DNA from 2 places in the Pseudarthrobacter sp. AB1 genome. Region 2 is predicted to be linked to the other one. Evidence: predicted binding sites of a transcription regulator. Region 2 holds the regulator's gene; the other holds the start of a gene.
What was found. The regulator LexA, encoded in region 2, represses DNA repair genes until DNA is damaged. The targets are predictions, from matches to a motif close to TCGAACANNTGTTCGA.

Region 1: DAD99_RS18820 (LexA family transcriptional regulator) is a predicted target of LexA. The motif match lies at 2,588-2,603, and genes of this name have one in related genera.

Annotation. Positions count from the first base shown of each region.
Region 1 is NZ_PZKO01000067.1:124,682-132,624, reverse strand. It holds gene DAD99_RS18830 (hypothetical protein) at 1-641, opposite strand, end outside; gene DAD99_RS18825 (Y-family DNA polymerase) at 791-2,089, opposite strand; gene DAD99_RS18820 (LexA family transcriptional regulator) at 2,101-2,532, opposite strand; gene DAD99_RS18815 (zinc-ribbon domain-containing protein) at 2,669-4,429, opposite strand; gene DAD99_RS18810 (hypothetical protein) at 4,713-5,303, shown strand; gene DAD99_RS18805 (helix-turn-helix domain-containing protein) at 5,364-5,615, opposite strand; gene DAD99_RS18800 (hypothetical protein) at 5,667-6,164, shown strand; gene DAD99_RS18795 (DUF4177 domain-containing protein) at 6,272-6,481, opposite strand; gene DAD99_RS18790 (hypothetical protein) at 6,591-7,007, opposite strand; gene DAD99_RS18785 (DUF4193 domain-containing protein) at 6,979-7,278, opposite strand; gene DAD99_RS18780 (hypothetical protein) at 7,403-7,943, opposite strand, start outside.
Region 2 is NZ_PZKO01000007.1:41,126-49,068, reverse strand. It holds gene DAD99_RS01665 (ATP-dependent DNA helicase) at 1-1,137, shown strand, start outside; gene lexA (transcriptional repressor LexA) at 1,233-1,976, opposite strand; gene DAD99_RS01655 (LysM peptidoglycan-binding domain-containing protein) at 2,326-2,766, shown strand; gene DAD99_RS01650 (histidinol-phosphate transaminase) at 2,845-3,963, shown strand; gene hisB (imidazoleglycerol-phosphate dehydratase HisB) at 4,043-4,669, shown strand; gene hisH (imidazole glycerol phosphate synthase subunit HisH) at 4,666-5,397, shown strand; gene DAD99_RS01635 (hypothetical protein) at 5,398-5,556, shown strand; gene priA (bifunctional 1-(5-phosphoribosyl)-5-((5-phosphoribosylamino)methylideneamino)imidazole-4-carboxamide isomerase/phosphoribosylanthranilate isomerase PriA) at 5,614-6,360, shown strand; gene DAD99_RS01625 (SseB family protein) at 6,370-7,266, shown strand; gene DAD99_RS01620 (MFS transporter) at 7,322-7,943, shown strand, end outside.

The DNA of each region.
Region 1 (7,943 bases), on a different contig from region 2:
ATCACGGGCATTACAGCACTGTTCGCATGAGCAAGGCCGCTGCACGATTTCCACACCTGGAGACCGGTGAAACTAACTCTGGTAGACACTGCTTTGTCCGCAGCAGAAACCACGTCAGTTGTTGTTGACCGCGCGGTGAGGTCCCTGTTCCGGTAGGCGGGAATGGCTTGCTGAAGCTCCAGCAACCGCCTGCGGACGTTGCCGCCTGTTCCCTGCTTTGGCCCGAAGACCTTGCCGAGGTTGGCGAGGTCTTCATTGTTTTCGTACGAGATGCGAAGCGAGAGGAAGGCTTGCTTGTCGACTCTGCCGGCACCCAGCAGCCAGAGCCCATAAGACGATGCTTCCACGGCAGACCGGATCATCGAATAAAGGGCCGTCATGGGAACATCATTGGCTTTCTCGATGTACTTGACGGCCGCCCGCAGGTTGTCGAGGGCAACCATGTGAAAGATGGAGAGCTGATTGGACATCGGCTGATATGGAGTGAGCGCATCGACGGCGGCAAGCCGACTGCCCTTCTCGGGATCTTGTAGATCCGGCCCATTCAGGACCGCTTCTACACGGTGCCCAGCTTGCTGGATGAGCCATAATCCAGCCCGTTCGTCCTCTTCAGATTCAGTTGTATCCAGCGAGTAGACCATGGCTTGACGGTACACAACTCAATCCCGCAATGGCCGATGCCACGTACCGGGATCTGAAGGAGCGTATCCCGCGAGGATGAGTGCCGGCTCCAGAAAGAGTCCTGCGAGCAAAAGTCCAACACCCTGTTGGACTTGCCACTGGTATAGCTTCAGGCAGCTCTGACGACAAGCAGTTCGGCCCACTCCGTGGTGTAGCGCGGTGACAGGGCCTCGCGCCGCATGCCCCAGTCGGGCGCCTCCACCATCCCGGCGCGGCCCAGGCCGATAGACCCAGTTCCGAATCGGTCCATAATGTCGCCAAGGAGGGCCCCGATGTGTTTTTCCTCGTGGGCGGTGGCAAATACGGGCAGCTGCGGTGCGGCGCCGGCCGGTGACAGCTCTGTCAGCATGACCCCTGCCCTGGCGTACGGCACCCCGTCCACGATCCGGTTCTCCAAGGCGGACACTGCCGCCTTGGTCAGGATCACCGGGTCTGCCGTCGGCGCCGGCAGCTTCACTGTCGCAGACGGGAACGAGGAGAATCGCTCATTGAAGTGTGACGTGCCCGCGAAGGACGACATCAGCGTGGCCTGCTGATGGTCCTTGGCCAGCCGGATGGCGGCCTGCTGGGCGTAGATCGCCATCACCTCGTGCATCCTGGCCGCCGAGGTTACCGGCTTGGAGAAGGACCTCGAAAAAATCAGCTGCTTCTTACTGGCGATCTCGGTCTCCAGCGGGATGCAGGGGATCTCGTTGAGCTCCATGATCGTGCGCTGCATCAGCACCGAGAACTTCTTCCGCATGACGACCGGGTCCGTGGCTTTCAGGTCAGCGATCGTGAAGATCCCCAGGGCGTTGAGCTTCTTCCCGAGCCGACCGGCGATCCCCCAGATGCCGGTCACCGGCACCCGGGCCATGATGTGGTCGCGATGAGGCACAGCAAGCGTGTCGTAGCTGCATACCCCGCCGAGGGCAGGGTTCTGCTTCGCAACCCGATTCACGAACTTGGCCAGGGTCTTCGTGGGGGCAATCCCGACACAGACCGGCAGACCTACGTGCCTGGCCACGGCAGTTTTGATCTCCCGCCCGATGCGCTCCAATTCCTGCGGCTCTCCGCGCAGCATGGCGAATGCCTCGTCGATCGAATACACCTCGACGATATAGCTGTAGCGGCCAATGAGCTCCATGACCCTGGAACTCAAATCTCCGTAGAGCTCGTAATTGCTGGATTTCGCAATGAGACCCCTGAGTCTGGGATCCGCCTTGAGCTTGAACCAGGGGTCGCCGTTTTCGATGCCCAGGGCCTTGGCCTCATTGGATCTGGCGACAACGCAGCCATCATTGTTGGACAGCACCACAACCGGTTTGCCGTCCAGCTTCGGGTCGAAGGCGCGCTCACACGAGACGTAGAACGAGTTCACGTCAATGAGGGCTGTCCGCTCCACCCGGCCGCCAGGAAGATCCTGCATCAGACGTGACCCTAGAGTCGATGGAGACAGCGGGTAACAACGCCCCAGACGCTGAGCTCGGCAAGCTCCGGAATAACCACGTCAGGATAGGCGGGATTCTCGGCAGCCAGCCGCACGCAGCCATGCTCCAGCCGCAGCCTCTTGATGGTCATCTCCCCGTCGATGATCGCGACAACGACGTTGCCGTCCACAGGGGTCAGCGACCTGTCCACAACCAGTTCGTCGCCGTCGTATATACCAGCACCGTCCATAGAGTGTCCGGACACCCTCACCAGGAACGTGCTGGTGATGTCGTTGATGAGGTGTTTGTTCAGGTCGATGCGGCCGGTGAAATAGTCCTGGGCAGGCGAAGGGAAGCCAGCCGGCACAGCAACAGAACAGTACAAGGGCCCCGGAAGGCCGGTCACAAAGACGTCCAGAGCGGCGACAACGACAGCACTCATCGACCACTACCTCCCGGGGATTTCGAAACTATGTTCTCCACAGGCTTATACACATGTGAATATGTCTTCGATTAAAAGTATACGACCGGTGCGGGGGTCCAGGGTCTGGGCCGCTGACGAGAGATCACCAGGTCGTCTATGTGGCGGACACCAGTGGGACGAGCCACTCCTGGATTTTCATCATCACGTCGTGGGGCTTCGGTGCCGCTGAGTAGACGCGTACTTCCCCGTAGTTTGGATGCTGGATGTCCAGCGGGATCAAGTCGTCTTCCCGGAGCCGCACCACGAGGTAGCCGGCTGCCAACAAGTCCCGTGTCTTGTATTCATCGACAAGGACCTTCGCAGGAGGGCGGTGCCAGTACGCGCCGTCGTACTCGATCACCAAGGTGTGGCCACCTACCACCGCGCTGATGTCGGCAGACCACGACTTTCTGGTCTGGAATACAGAGTCACGGAGGATTGCCCCGGACCGGGCGCCAGAGAAGGCAGCTTCCGCAGCCGCATGGTGGGCGAGCTCAACCTTGGACTTTCCCACCTTTTTGCATTCAGGGCAGCCCGATCCATTGGAACGCCCGGCCAGGGAGCTTGGCCAGACATGCGCATTGTTGATCGCACAGATCCATTCAGGAACGAAGTCTGTTTTCCCGTACGACCTGACTTCCCACGCCGTCACCGGGTTGGCGTCGCTCCACTCGGCTGCCAACCCGGGGTCCTGCCATGCCAGAGATCCCAGCTTGGTCTCACAGCGCGGACAGCGGAGACGGTCATACTTGTCCCGGTCCCTGGGGGTGGCCCCCCACTCATGGCCGCAGCAGTCGGCGACCCACCAAATAGTGCGCTTCGAGTCCCAAAAGACTGTCTGCGGGGCGAGTTTGCCGTTGCGTGTCGGATGCCACTGGCTCGCTATTTCCGGCAGTATGTCTGCCACCATGGAGCGCTTGGCTTTCCTGGTCTCCGCCGCTTTGCAGCTGGGGCAGCCAGACTGGAGGAAGGTCAGCGGCACGAGGCTGCACGCGTGGCCCTGGGGACACCTGAACTTTCGTAGGGGCCGGTGGCTGCTGCCCACCACCATCACCTGGGACGGGTCATCCCCATCGACCCATGCCGCTGCGAGTTCTGGAACGTCAGCGACTGGAGTGACCTTCCAGCGCTCATATTCCTCGTTCCACTGAGCACGTCTGGCGGCTGCGCACACGGGGCAGGAAGGCCTCTGCGCGGTCATCTCGTTAACCTTCTCCGGGAAACGGTGTCCGCAGCTGGGGCAGCGCCAATTGCATGCCCGCGTCGCTTTCAGCGTGACCGTCTGAAAGGCGGCCTCGTCGTTGTTCTCGTGGTCCCACCACGACAGGGCGGGGCTATCGGAATCGACAAGCAGCTGCCGGCCGCTTGTTTTTGCCCCCGGCGTCGTTGACCGCTTGTTCTGCTTACATGTACAACCCCAGCCATAGTCGCTGAGCCGCTGTGCTGTGATTCTGCCGCATCTCCGGCATTTACCCACGACGGGGTCCATTCCGTCGTTGAACTCGACGGTGTTGGAGATGAAGTCATAGCCGTGGCGATCCAAGTGTGCTTTGAGCCTCTCCCCGGGCCACCAATGAGCATCAAGAAATTGCTGGCCTTCGGGCTCGGGAAGCAGGTGCAGGATCATGACCGGCTTGCCGGCGCGCAGGATGGTCCGGAGCATAACTTCGAAGGCATCTGGAGGATTGAGCTTCCGGGCGTACGCTGCCCACTCTTTCCAGTGGCAGGCGCGGCACGTCTTTTCTTTCTCCGCGTTCTTATCCGTGACGTAGGTGAACTTGTAGTGGGCCGAGACCCCGCATTTCAGGCACTCTGTCAGCCACCAGGCATCGCGCCCGGGAAACGGCTCAATGGCTTTGAGGCCACCCTGTTCCAAAATCCCCTCAATGCACTTCAGGCACCATGCAGGCTTGCTCGTCGTACGGTATGCAGCCTGCCCCGAGCAGTCCGAAGTAGAACATGCCTGTGATGCGGCCAAAATTCTTCCCCCAAATCCTCGTTCACCTCCAATATAGGTTTTCCGGCCACGCACTTGCGGTGGACAGCTCTGCGCCGCGCCCCTAGCGCCGGGAAGCGGCGGTCTGGCGCAGGCTGATCGTGGTTAGGCTGAGTGCTACGGGCACAAGCGTGCCGAGCACGTTGACGTCTGGAGGATCGCCATGGCCGACCTTGTCCCTGAATACCTGACCTTCGACTACCGCTGCCATTTTCGGGGGATTCCCGGCACCCGCCATGACCCGGAAGACTACCCGGTGTTCTGGACCGTCAAGGTCAAGGCAACTGACTGGGAGAATGATGACGACGAGGGCAAGGAAGTGTCCGTCGGGGAAGCCCACCTGTACATGGTTCCGGACGCGGGGGCCATCGAACTGTTCCTGACCCTGGACGCAGTGAGCCAGGAAGTGGCGAATGTCGGGGAGATGCTGACGATTAACCGCCCGGACCTGATCGACGACATGGCCCTGGGCGGGGACCTGCTGGTCCTGTCCTCACTGCGGATCGCTCCGACATTCCGCGGCAACAAACTCGGCCACTCCATCCTGAAAGCTATTCTCTGCACGGTCGGCCGCTCCGCGAGCAAGGTCATCCTGGAGGCAGCACCGGTACTCACCAAAGGTGCCCCCGAGGAAGGAACACCGGAGCACGATGCCGCCAAAGTGGCGCTGCGGCAGTACTGGGAGAGTTTCGGCTTCCAGCCGGCCCACGGCGACTACCTGGTCTTCGACGACATGGCAGACGTCACGGACTAACGGAACCGGGGCAGCTGAAACCCTGCTTTCCCTGGAGATTCCGTCCGGATCCTTGGATCGCTACTCGACGTCCGGTTCCCCGTCGTCGATGATCTCGCCGGAGGCGATGCTCTCGGCTGTGCGCTGGTAAGCCTCGGCGACGTAGTCTTCGAGGTCCTGGCGAGCGGTGCGCCACAGGCCCCTCCCGCCGATCTGAATGGCGCGAAGCTCTCCGGTCTTGATGAGGCCCCGGATGAGGCTTTGCTTCACGTTCAGCTCTTCAGCTGCCTGCTCGATGGTCAGGAAGCGGTGTTGTGTGGATTCGTCGGACACCGAACCATCGTATGTGCGCGAAGATAAGTGCAGCGGTCGTAGACTCGGTCCATGAAGTCGGGATGGCGGATCCTGGGAACGTCACTGCTGGTTGCTATGGGGCTGCCAACCACTGGATGCAGTGTCATATGCCCGGCCGTGGGGTACGCCAGCGTCATTACCGTCAATGTTGAAGGCAACGCCGCGGCCGTCGATGAGGTGCAGTTATGCAGCGATCAGGGATGCTCCGAACGGCTGCCGGACTACGGGCCCGCCGTGCCCATGAAATCGGTGCAGCCAGGCTTGCCGAGTCCCACGGCACCGAGCCCCGCCGCTCCAAGCACTCCCCCGGTCGCCTTTCTTGGCACGAGGACCGACGCGAAGACCTGGACGTTCAGCATTTCCCAGCGGGGGCTACCGAAACACGTGACGGTCCGCGCCCTGGCACCCAACAAAACCGTGCTGGCCGAGCAGGAAAACGACCTCGTATGGACCAGGGTCGGCGGGTCCGAGCAGTGCGGCGGACCAGTCACCACTCCCGCAATCACCGTTAAGGTCGGCGCGAAGTAGCCCAGCCTGGCAGGTGATGACCATTCACTACTCTTCTATCCCCGCTGCCGGCGGCCGGCTGCGGACACGGCGATTATCGCAGCACTGGTTCGCTTGGTGATGTGGGATTATCCGAGGCTCTCGAACACCATGGTTGCCTGAATGCGGTCACCGCCGCCAAGTCCCTTGCTCCCACTGCTTGACGTGGTAATCGTGTGGAGCCGGTAGCCCTTCGCGGCCTGATCGTTGATGGCCTTCTCCAGGGAGGTCAGGTTGCCCGAACCCGTTCCCAACAGTTTCTCTTTGAGTATCACCTGTATGACGACGTACTGCTGCATGACGCTGCTTCCTTCCGTTGCTGGTCAACTGGCAGCAATGCTACGCGATGGCTCGGGACGCTCCTCGGGGCGTGAGCGGGTGGCGCTTTGGGTTTCACACCCCAATTAATCATCGGTGTTTTTCGACCGGCCGGTACCTGTCGCCAAAGGCGACCAGAGTGCTCTGGAGCAGCGTCATGCTGTGCAGTATGTCCACGGGACGGGAACGGCATTCTGCCGGCAGTGGACTGACCATCCACGCAGCGAACACGTTGTGTGGAATCTTCAGGCTCATCGCCTGGTCAAAGAGGCGCACCACCGGTTCGTGTAAAAGTCCATCTTTGAGTTGGAAGCCCGGGCAGAAGGTTCCCTCGCCGATGAACACCCGGACTGCACGGCGCATGGCCTCGGGGTCGCCAAGTGCCCGGAAGTGGGCCTCCAGGTCTGCGCTGGTCGGCAGCGTGAATTCTTCGCGGATGCTGTCCCAGATGCGCTCCGGGACAGCCGGCCAAAATCGCTCAGCCTTCACATTCAACGCAGTAGGCATGGCCGTCCTTCTCGCGCGCCTTCTGCGAACGGTGGCGGACCAGGAAGCAGGAATAACAGGTGAACTCATCGTCAGCCTGCGGGATGACCTGGACGACGAGCTCCTCAGCAATGAACTCCCCGCCGGGAGTCAGCCCATCGAGAGCATCAGCCTCGTCGAGCTCTTGAACCACGGACTGCGCATCCGGTGCTTTGGCGGACTTCAGGGCCTCCAGTGAGCTTTCCTGGGACTCCTTGACGTCGGTGCGCAGTTCATCGTAATCGGTTGCCACGGAGGTGTATCTCTTCTCTGTTGAGGGGGTGTTACCGGTCCTGCAACGTACAGGACATGGGAAGAATTCCCGGGGAGGGCCCACCTGTCACCCCAATGCGGCCGTCGTGATGCGCCCCTGCTGATTAAGGAGCATGATGCAGTGCAGCAAGGAATGTCTTTCCGTGCGGGGTCGGTGACAACATCCATCGCGTCAAAAGGTCAACGAAACGGCTCAGGTGGTTGACGATACGGACGGCAACACTCTCGGGGTCCTGGTCGGTGTAGGCACGCACGGCGTCGTCAACTGTATTCCCGGTTCCAAGGCTGCCGGCGATGTCCTGCAGCCCGAGGTGAATAAGTCCGTTCCGCAGCTTTGACTGTCCCAGAACCCATGCCGATTCAGGGTCGTCCAGAAAGTCGAACATTTCAGCGGACTGCGGGGGGCTGCCGCCGTCTGCCCGGATGGTTTCGAGGGCTGTCAGGGATTGGAACAAGGCGACGAACCGATGCTTGCGGGCGGCGGCTCGGCACCACGTGCAGAGCGATCGGGACGAGCTCATCATTGCAGAGGAAGAAACACTGTGAACTGTCAGTAGGGCTGCTGCTAGAGACGGTTCGAGCTCGCCGCCGAACAGCCGCGGTAACGCGCCGACGCTCTTCCCATCGAACCATCGAAAATCCGGG
Region 2 (7,943 bases):
GCTGCCGCCAACCTGGAACTCGCCCTGGCCGGGGTGCCCAACGGGCTGCTGCCCAACGGCCTCAACGACGAACAGCTGGACTGCGTGGACCAGCTGCGTGAGGCGTGCCGGGCTGCACTCTCTGATTCCAAGGGCGACGGCAGCCAAACGGCCGACGGCGGGCGGCAGCTCGCGCGCTCACGCCTGATGCTGATCCTCGAACTGTGTGAACGGCTCATTGTGGCCCGTGAGAACCGTGAAGTGGTGTGGTTTTCCCGCGCAAGTTCCTTCGACCCGCAACAGGGCTATGCCCAGCCCGACGAGTCTGCGCCGGCCCTGGTCAACATCGCGCCGCTCAGCGTAGCCGGAAAGCTCCGCGAAGGGCTGTTCGCCGGCCACACCGTGGTGCTGACCTCGGCCACGCTTGCCATCGGCTCAGCCTTTGAACCGGCCGCCGGCGGCCTGGGGCTCGTGGGGGAGGGCGCGCCGAGCTGGACCGGGATCGACGTCGGATCGCCGTTTGATTATCCCAAGCAGGGGATCCTCTACGTCGCAGGGCACCTGCCCAAGCCGGGCCGCGGGGCGTCGCCGGAGGCACTCGATGAACTTGAAGCGCTGATCCGGGCGTCCGGCGGCGGAGCCCTGTGTCTCTTTTCATCGCGCCGGGCCGCAGAGGAGGCCGCGGAGGCGATGCGTCCCAGGCTCGGCCTCAGCATTCTCTGCCAGGGCGACTCCACCATGACTGCCCTCGTGAAGCAGTTCGCGGACGAGCCCGATACCTGCCTCTTCGGAACCATGTCCCTCTGGCAGGGTGTGGATGTTCCGGGCGGATCATGCCGGCTCGTGGTGATCGACCGCATTCCGTTCCCGCGGCCGGACGATCCGCTGATGACAGCACGGTCCCGCGCCGTTGCGCAGGCCGGCGGAAACGGCTTTATGGCGGTTTCGGCCACCCATGCGGCTATCCGCCTGGCCCAGGGCGCGGGCCGCCTGATCCGTTCCACCGGAGATAAAGGCGTGGTGGCCGTGCTTGATTCCCGGCTTGCCACCGAGCGCTACGCCGGATTCCTCCGCGCCGCGCTGCCGCCGTTCTGGCCCACCACGGACCGCAAGACAGCGTTTGCTGCCCTGGAAAGGCTGGCCGGGAAGGGCGCCTGACTGAACCTGGACACTGTGTGGTCCTGCAAAGTCAGGCCCCGTCCCGTAGCTTGCCCTCGTCCTGGCCGAGGGGGCGTGGAGGCCCGCTTCGGGACCTAGAGCGAGCGCAGGACCGAGACGACCTTGCCCATGATTGTGGCGTGATCGCCCAGGATGGGTTCGTATTGCGTGTTCTGCGGCAACAGCCACGTGTGTCCATCGCGCTGGCGGAACGTCTTCACGGTGGCTTCGTCGTCCAGCAGGGCCGCGACGATATCGCCGTTGGCGGCGTCGGCCTGGCGGCGGACCACTACCCAGTCGCCGTCGCAGATGGCAGCGTCCACCATGGAGTCGCCGGCCACGCGCAGCATAAAAAGTTCACCCTGGCCCACGAGCTGCCGCGGCAGTGGCATCACGTCTTCCACCACCTGGTCGGCAAGGATGGGCCCGCCAGCCGCGATCCGGCCCACCAGCGGCACCATGGCGGTGTCCATGGCGGAGGGAAGTTCGGTGACCGTTCCGCCGACGCCGTGCAGGACCGAGGGCTTGGTAGTCCCCTTGGACTTAGTGGACCCGCCATCCAGCGTCAACGGCATGAGGACCTCCATGGCACGCGGACGTTTGGGGTCCCGGCGCAGGTATCCCAGCTTTTCCAGCTGCGACAGCTGGTGGGTCACGCTGGACAAACTCGCCAGGCCCACGGTGTCGCCGATTTCACGCATCGACGGCGGATAGCCGTGGTCATTCACCGAGCGCTGGATGGTTTCAAGGATCTTTTTCTGGCGGGCGGTGAGCCCCTTGGGGGTCCGTTGGGGCTGGCGGCGCGGTGTCGCCTTGCCCCCGGCGGCTGGTGCTGCCATGTTCGCCAATGCCTTTCGGTTGCCCGGATCCGCTCCGGCCGCTGGTGCCTGGAACGCCCCGGGGCTGGTGTCGGAGTTGATTGTCAGACCCTGCTGATCAACTACAGAGGTGGTTGTTCTTTGATCCAAACGTAGGCCAGCCACAGGGCTTTTTCAAACATTTGTTCTAGCGAGTCTCGACAATATTCGTTGATAAGTGCTAAAAATGAAGAAGCAAAGTTCGAACATGTGTTCTACTCGTTGCTTGCGGATTCGAATACTCGAATTTATGGACGGCCCAGGCCGGCACCGGCAAGTGGACGCGGAGGACGCGCCGGGCAGCACAGTATGGTCCAGGAGGGCTCATTTCATGTCAGCTATATCTGCTTCGCAGGACTCGCGTCCGCAGTTCGTTTCCGTGCAGGACCTCACCGCGCGGCAGTGGTCCGGGCCCCTGCCGGCTTCGGGTGCGACGCCCAGGCAGCGCAGGGAATCTTTGCCGCCGCTGCGCCTGACCCGCAGGGGACGGATTGTCCTCATTGGCATCCCGCTGGTGATCCTGGCCGCAATCCTGCTTTCGCTGGCAGGTTTCCTCAACGCACCGGCGAAGGCTTCCGACTCTGCCGCCGACCTGTCCTTGACGCCAACTGTGTCGGTTACGGTCCAGGCCGGGCAGTCCCTCTGGGCCATCGCCAGTACCGTTGCGCCCGAGCGTGATCCCCGTGATGTCATCGCGGATATTGCTCAGTTGAACAATCTTTCCGCCGGCGGCGTTGTCCCCGGACAGCAGCTCTTCGTCCCCACGAAGTAGGGAGGCTCCAGGCTCTGGAACGTGCCGCCGCAGGCCGTCACATTTTCCGGCCGTCTGCTTCGGACCTAAACTGTTCAGGTGAATGACCAGCTAGAGCGTCTGAACAGACTTCCCCTCCGGACCAACCTCCGCGGGCTAACCCCGTATGGTGCCCCGCAGTTGGATGTACCTATCCTGCTGAACGTCAACGAAAACACCCATGGGGTCCCGGCGGACGTCCGGGCCGCGATCAGTGTGGCCGTGACGGAGGCCGCGGCAGGACTCAACCGCTACCCGGACCGTGAGTTCACCGAACTCCGGGAAGCGCTGGCCGAATACCTCGGCCACGGTCTTGATGCCACCAATATTTGGGCAGCCAACGGATCCAATGAGGTCCTCCAGCAGATTCTCCAGGCGTTCGGCGGACCCGGGCGCACGGCCCTGGGATTCCCGCCCACGTATTCCATGTACCCGCTCCTGGCCAGCGGCACCGACACCGGGTACATTATTGGGCAGCGCGCCGATGACTACGGGCTCAGTGCCGAATCGGCTGCCTTGCAGGTCAAAGAGCTTCAGCCCAACATCGTTTTCCTGTGCTCACCGAACAACCCCACCGGCACTGGCCTGGGCCTGGATGTTGTGGAGGCCGTGTACGCGGCCGGCGAGGCCAGCCAGACCATTGTGATCGTTGACGAGGCCTACCACGAGTTCGCCCACGATGGAACGCGCAGCGCCCTGACCCTGCTGCCCGGCAGGGAACGCCTCATTGTGTCCCGCACCATGAGTAAGGCGTTCGCCCTCGCGGGTGCACGCCTGGGCTACATGGCCGCCGCCCCCGAGGTTACGGACGCACTCCGCCTGGTTCGGCTGCCGTACCACCTCTCGGCCATCACCCAGGCAACAGCCCTTGCCGCCCTCCAGCACCGGGCTGCCCTGATGGCCGATGTCGAGGACATCAAGGAACAGCGCGACCGCATCGTTTCGGAGCTGACCCGCATGGGCCTCAAACCTGCCGCCTCGGATTCGAACTATGTGTTCTTCGGGGGCCTCGACAACCCGCATGACGTCTGGCAGCAGTTGCTGGACGACGGCGTGCTGATACGCGACGTCGGCATCCCCGGCCACCTGCGTGTCACGGCAGGCACTGAGACCGAGACCACATCGTTCCTGACGTCGCTGGAACGCATCCTGGCCAGCCAGGCCACGCTGCCAGCCTAAACTTGAAGTACCGCCGCCCCCGCGCGCCGGCACATTTCCTTCGCTACGCATTTCTGACTTCGCTTAAGGACATATGACCATGAGTTCCACCGGATCGAACGCTGCCGAGCCCCGGACCGCCCGCATGGAGCGTGCCACCAGTGAATCGTCAGTGCTCGTGGAGATCAACCTGGACGGCACAGGCGTATCGGACATCGATACGACTGTCCCGTTCTACGACCACATGCTGACGGCGCTGTGCAAGCACTCGCTCATTGACATGACGGTCAAGGCCACCGGTGACACCCACATCGACGTCCACCACACAGTGGAGGACGTTGCCATCACGTTCGGGGAAGTCCTGCGCACCGCCTTGGGCAACAAGGCTGGGATCCGCAGGTTCGGTGAGGCCACCGTGCCCCTTGACGAAGCACTGGCGCACGCTGTGGTTGACGTCTCCGGCCGGCCCTACCTGGTGCACGGCGGCGAGCCTGCCGGGCAGGAATACCACCTGATTGGCGGCCACTTCACGGGGTCGCTGACCCGCCACGTTTTTGAGGCCATCACCCTTCATGCCGGCATCTGCCTCCACATGAACGTCATCGCGGGCCGCGATCCGCACCACATCGTGGAAGCGCAATTCAAGGCCTTCGCCCGCGCCCTGCGTGCTGCGGTCGAACCCGACCCCCGCGTTGAGGGGATTCCGTCCACAAAGGGTGCCTTGTGAGCGGCCAAATACTCCGGGATGGCGCCGTCATCGATCCGGCCGCCGGCCTGAAGCCTGTATCGCCCGAAGGCAAGCCCACAGTTACCGTCCTGGACTATGGTTCCGGAAACGTCCGCTCCGCCGTGCGCGCCCTGGAGCGGGCCGGGGCCGAGGTTATCCTCAGCTCCAAGCCCGAGCACGTACTTAATGCCGACGGCCTGGTAGTACCCGGGGTCGGTGCGTTCGAGACTGTTATGCGCGAGCTCCAGGCCGTGGACGGCATCCGCCTGATCGGCAGGCGCGTGGCCGGGGGCAGGCCGGTCCTGGCAATCTGCGTGGGCCTGCAGGTCCTGTTCGAGGCCGGGGTAGAGCACGGGACAGAAGCCGAAGGCATGGGGGAGTGGCCCGGCAAGGTGGAGCTACTTCCCGCAGAGGTAGTGCCACACATGGGCTGGAACACAGTGGACGTTCCGGAGGGATCCAAACTCTTCGCCGGCGTCGCGGACCAGCGCTTCTACTTCGTTCACTCCTATGGTGTCCAGGAGTGGAACTTCGACGTGATCCAGCCTCGGATGACCGCACCTCTGGTGACCTGGTCAGAGCACGGCGCGCGCTTTATCGCCGCTGTGGAAAACGGACCGCTCTGCGCTACCCAGTTCCACCCGGAAAAATCCGGCGAGGCCGGTGCTCGGCTGCTACGCAACTGGGTGGACGGCCTTCGCAAGCCAGCTGCCACGGACGCCGCCTAGATGTGGTCGATTGTCCTGATGGGCCTGGCCGGCGTCCTGGTGGGCGGCGCCCTGTCCTTCAGGCAGCAGCACAAACCAATGTGGACCCAGGTGGGCTTCTACGTCCTGGCCGGCATGGCGCTGCTGGCTGCCTACCTGCTGACGCTTCCTGGAACCTAGCCCCACACATGACCAGTTCCGTTTCCATGAGCAACCCATCACCCAAGAGGATTTGAGATGACCACCGCAACCGATCTGCCGGTTCTTGAACTGCTGCCCGCCGTCGACGTCGTAAACGGACAGGCCGTGCGGCTGGTCCAGGGAGAGGCGGGCAGCGAGACGAGCTACGGCACGCCGCTGGAGGCAGCCCTCAACTGGCAAGACCAGGGCGCCGAATGGGTGCACCTGGTGGACCTCGACGCCGCGTTCGGACGTGGCTCGAACGCCGGGCTGCTCCGTGAAGTGGTGGGCCGGCTGGACATCAAGGTGGAGCTCTCCGGCGGACTCCGGGACGACGAATCCCTCGAGGCGGCGCTCGCACTTGGTGTGGCCCGCGTCAACCTCGGCACGGCTGCGCTGGAAAACCCCGAGTGGACCCGCAGCGCCATCGACCGCTTCGGCGACAGGATCGCCGTCGGCCTCGACGTCCGCGGGACCACGCTGGCCGGCCGCGGCTGGACGAAGGAAGGCGGCGATCTCTGGGAGGTCCTGGGCCGGCTCGAAGAAGCCGGGTGCTCCCGGTATGTTGTCACTGACGTCACAAAAGACGGCACGCTGCAGGGTCCCAACGTTGAACTCCTGCGCCAGATGGTGGAGAAGACCGGCAAGCCGGTGGTCGCGTCCGGCGGCATCTCCAGCCTGGACGATCTGAAGGTGCTGCGCTCCCTGGTGCCGCTGGGCGTCGAAGGCGCGATCGTGGGCAAGGCGTTGTACGCCGGCGCCTTCACGCTCCCCGAAGCCCTCGACGTCGCCGGACGCCGCTAAGCAGTTTCCGTGGACAGCACGCACAACGCCGATCCGGCTGCGGAATCCCCGGCGCCGCGCCATCTGCCCGGACACATTGCCGCGGCGCTGGCGGGCGCGGGTGGCCGTACTGACTCGGCAGGCCAGCCGTGGGAAGGGCGGAGCCTCGCCGGCGATGACGGCCGGATCCACAACTTCGAGGACGACGACGGCACGGCCGACGCGGGCTACCTCGCCGCCGTCGAAGCCATGCTTGAAGGCGTCGGCGACGAAGCGGCCGTGGTGGCTTCGCTGGCCACCGCCCGCGTGTTTATCCCAATCATCGCGCAGCTTGGCGAAGAAGCGGAAGGCCTCGATGGCCTGACCGCGGACAAGCAGGCGGACATGGCCCTGGTCACCCTCAAGGCCGCGGACGGCCGGACGGCCATGCCGGCCTTCACCTCGGCGGCCGCCTTGGCCGCCTGGCACCCCGAAGCCCGGCCGGTGGCAGTGTACGCCGCCCGGGCTGCCCTCTCGGCCGTGGCCGAGGGAGCGGAGCTGCTGGTGCTCGATCCGGGCTCGGAGGTCACATTTGTGGTCCGGCGGCCCGCCGTCTGGGCTCTGGCCCAGCAACAGGACTGGATCCCTTCCTACACTGATACAGCGCTGGAAGCCCAGATGGCTGAGGCAACGGCCGCATTCCCGGCAGTGCGCCGGTTTGCCCTCCTCCCGGGTTCCGGTGTCACCGCCCGCACCGGCACGGGTGCCACACTCCCGGGGGGCGGTGCCGGACCGGAACTACAGGTACTGCTCCACCTTGCGGATGGCCTGGACGCCGCGGCAGTCCAGGACCTGGTGTCCGGCCTGCAACAGGCATGGTCCCGGAATGTATTGTTTGGAGAGCGCGTTGACTCGATCGAAATAAAGTTGCGGCGCGCGGCACATTAGCTGACGGTTGGCGCGGAGATCCCGGGCTGCCGTGGGCAGATACAAAGGATTTTCCGTGAACTTCGCTCTATACCGGGAGCTGCTGGCCGTCCGGCCCATCCGGCGGCTGTTGCTGGTCGGCATGATCGCCCGCATTCCCCATTCGGCGGCAGGCATGCTGCTGACCCTGCACATCGTCCTCACCCTGGACCAGGGCTATGCAGCTGCCGGTGCCGCGGCGGCTGTCATGACCATCGGCATCGCAGTTGGCGCACCATGGCGCGGCCTGCGCGTGGACACTGTTGGCCTCCGCCGGGCTCTGATTCCGTCGGTGGTGTCCGAGGCGGTCATCTGGTCCGTGGTGCCGCACGTGTCCTACCAGTGGCTGCTTCCGCTGGTGTTCGTCGGTGGCGTGCTGACGTTGCCTATCTTCAGTGTTGTGCGCCAGTCCCTGGGAGTCCTCGCGGACGGGTACCAGCGGCGGACCGCTTATGCGCTGGACTCGATTGCCACGGAGATGGTGTTCATGATCGGGCCCGCCGCCGGGGCCGTGGTGGCGACCAGCGGCTTCACTGTTCTGGGACTCACGGTGGTGGGTGTTTCCACGTCACTGGCCGGATTGTTCCTCATCTGGTTCAACCCGCCCACGCGAAGTGCCACGCAAACTCTGGAAAGCGAAGCGGACCAGCGCCATGCCG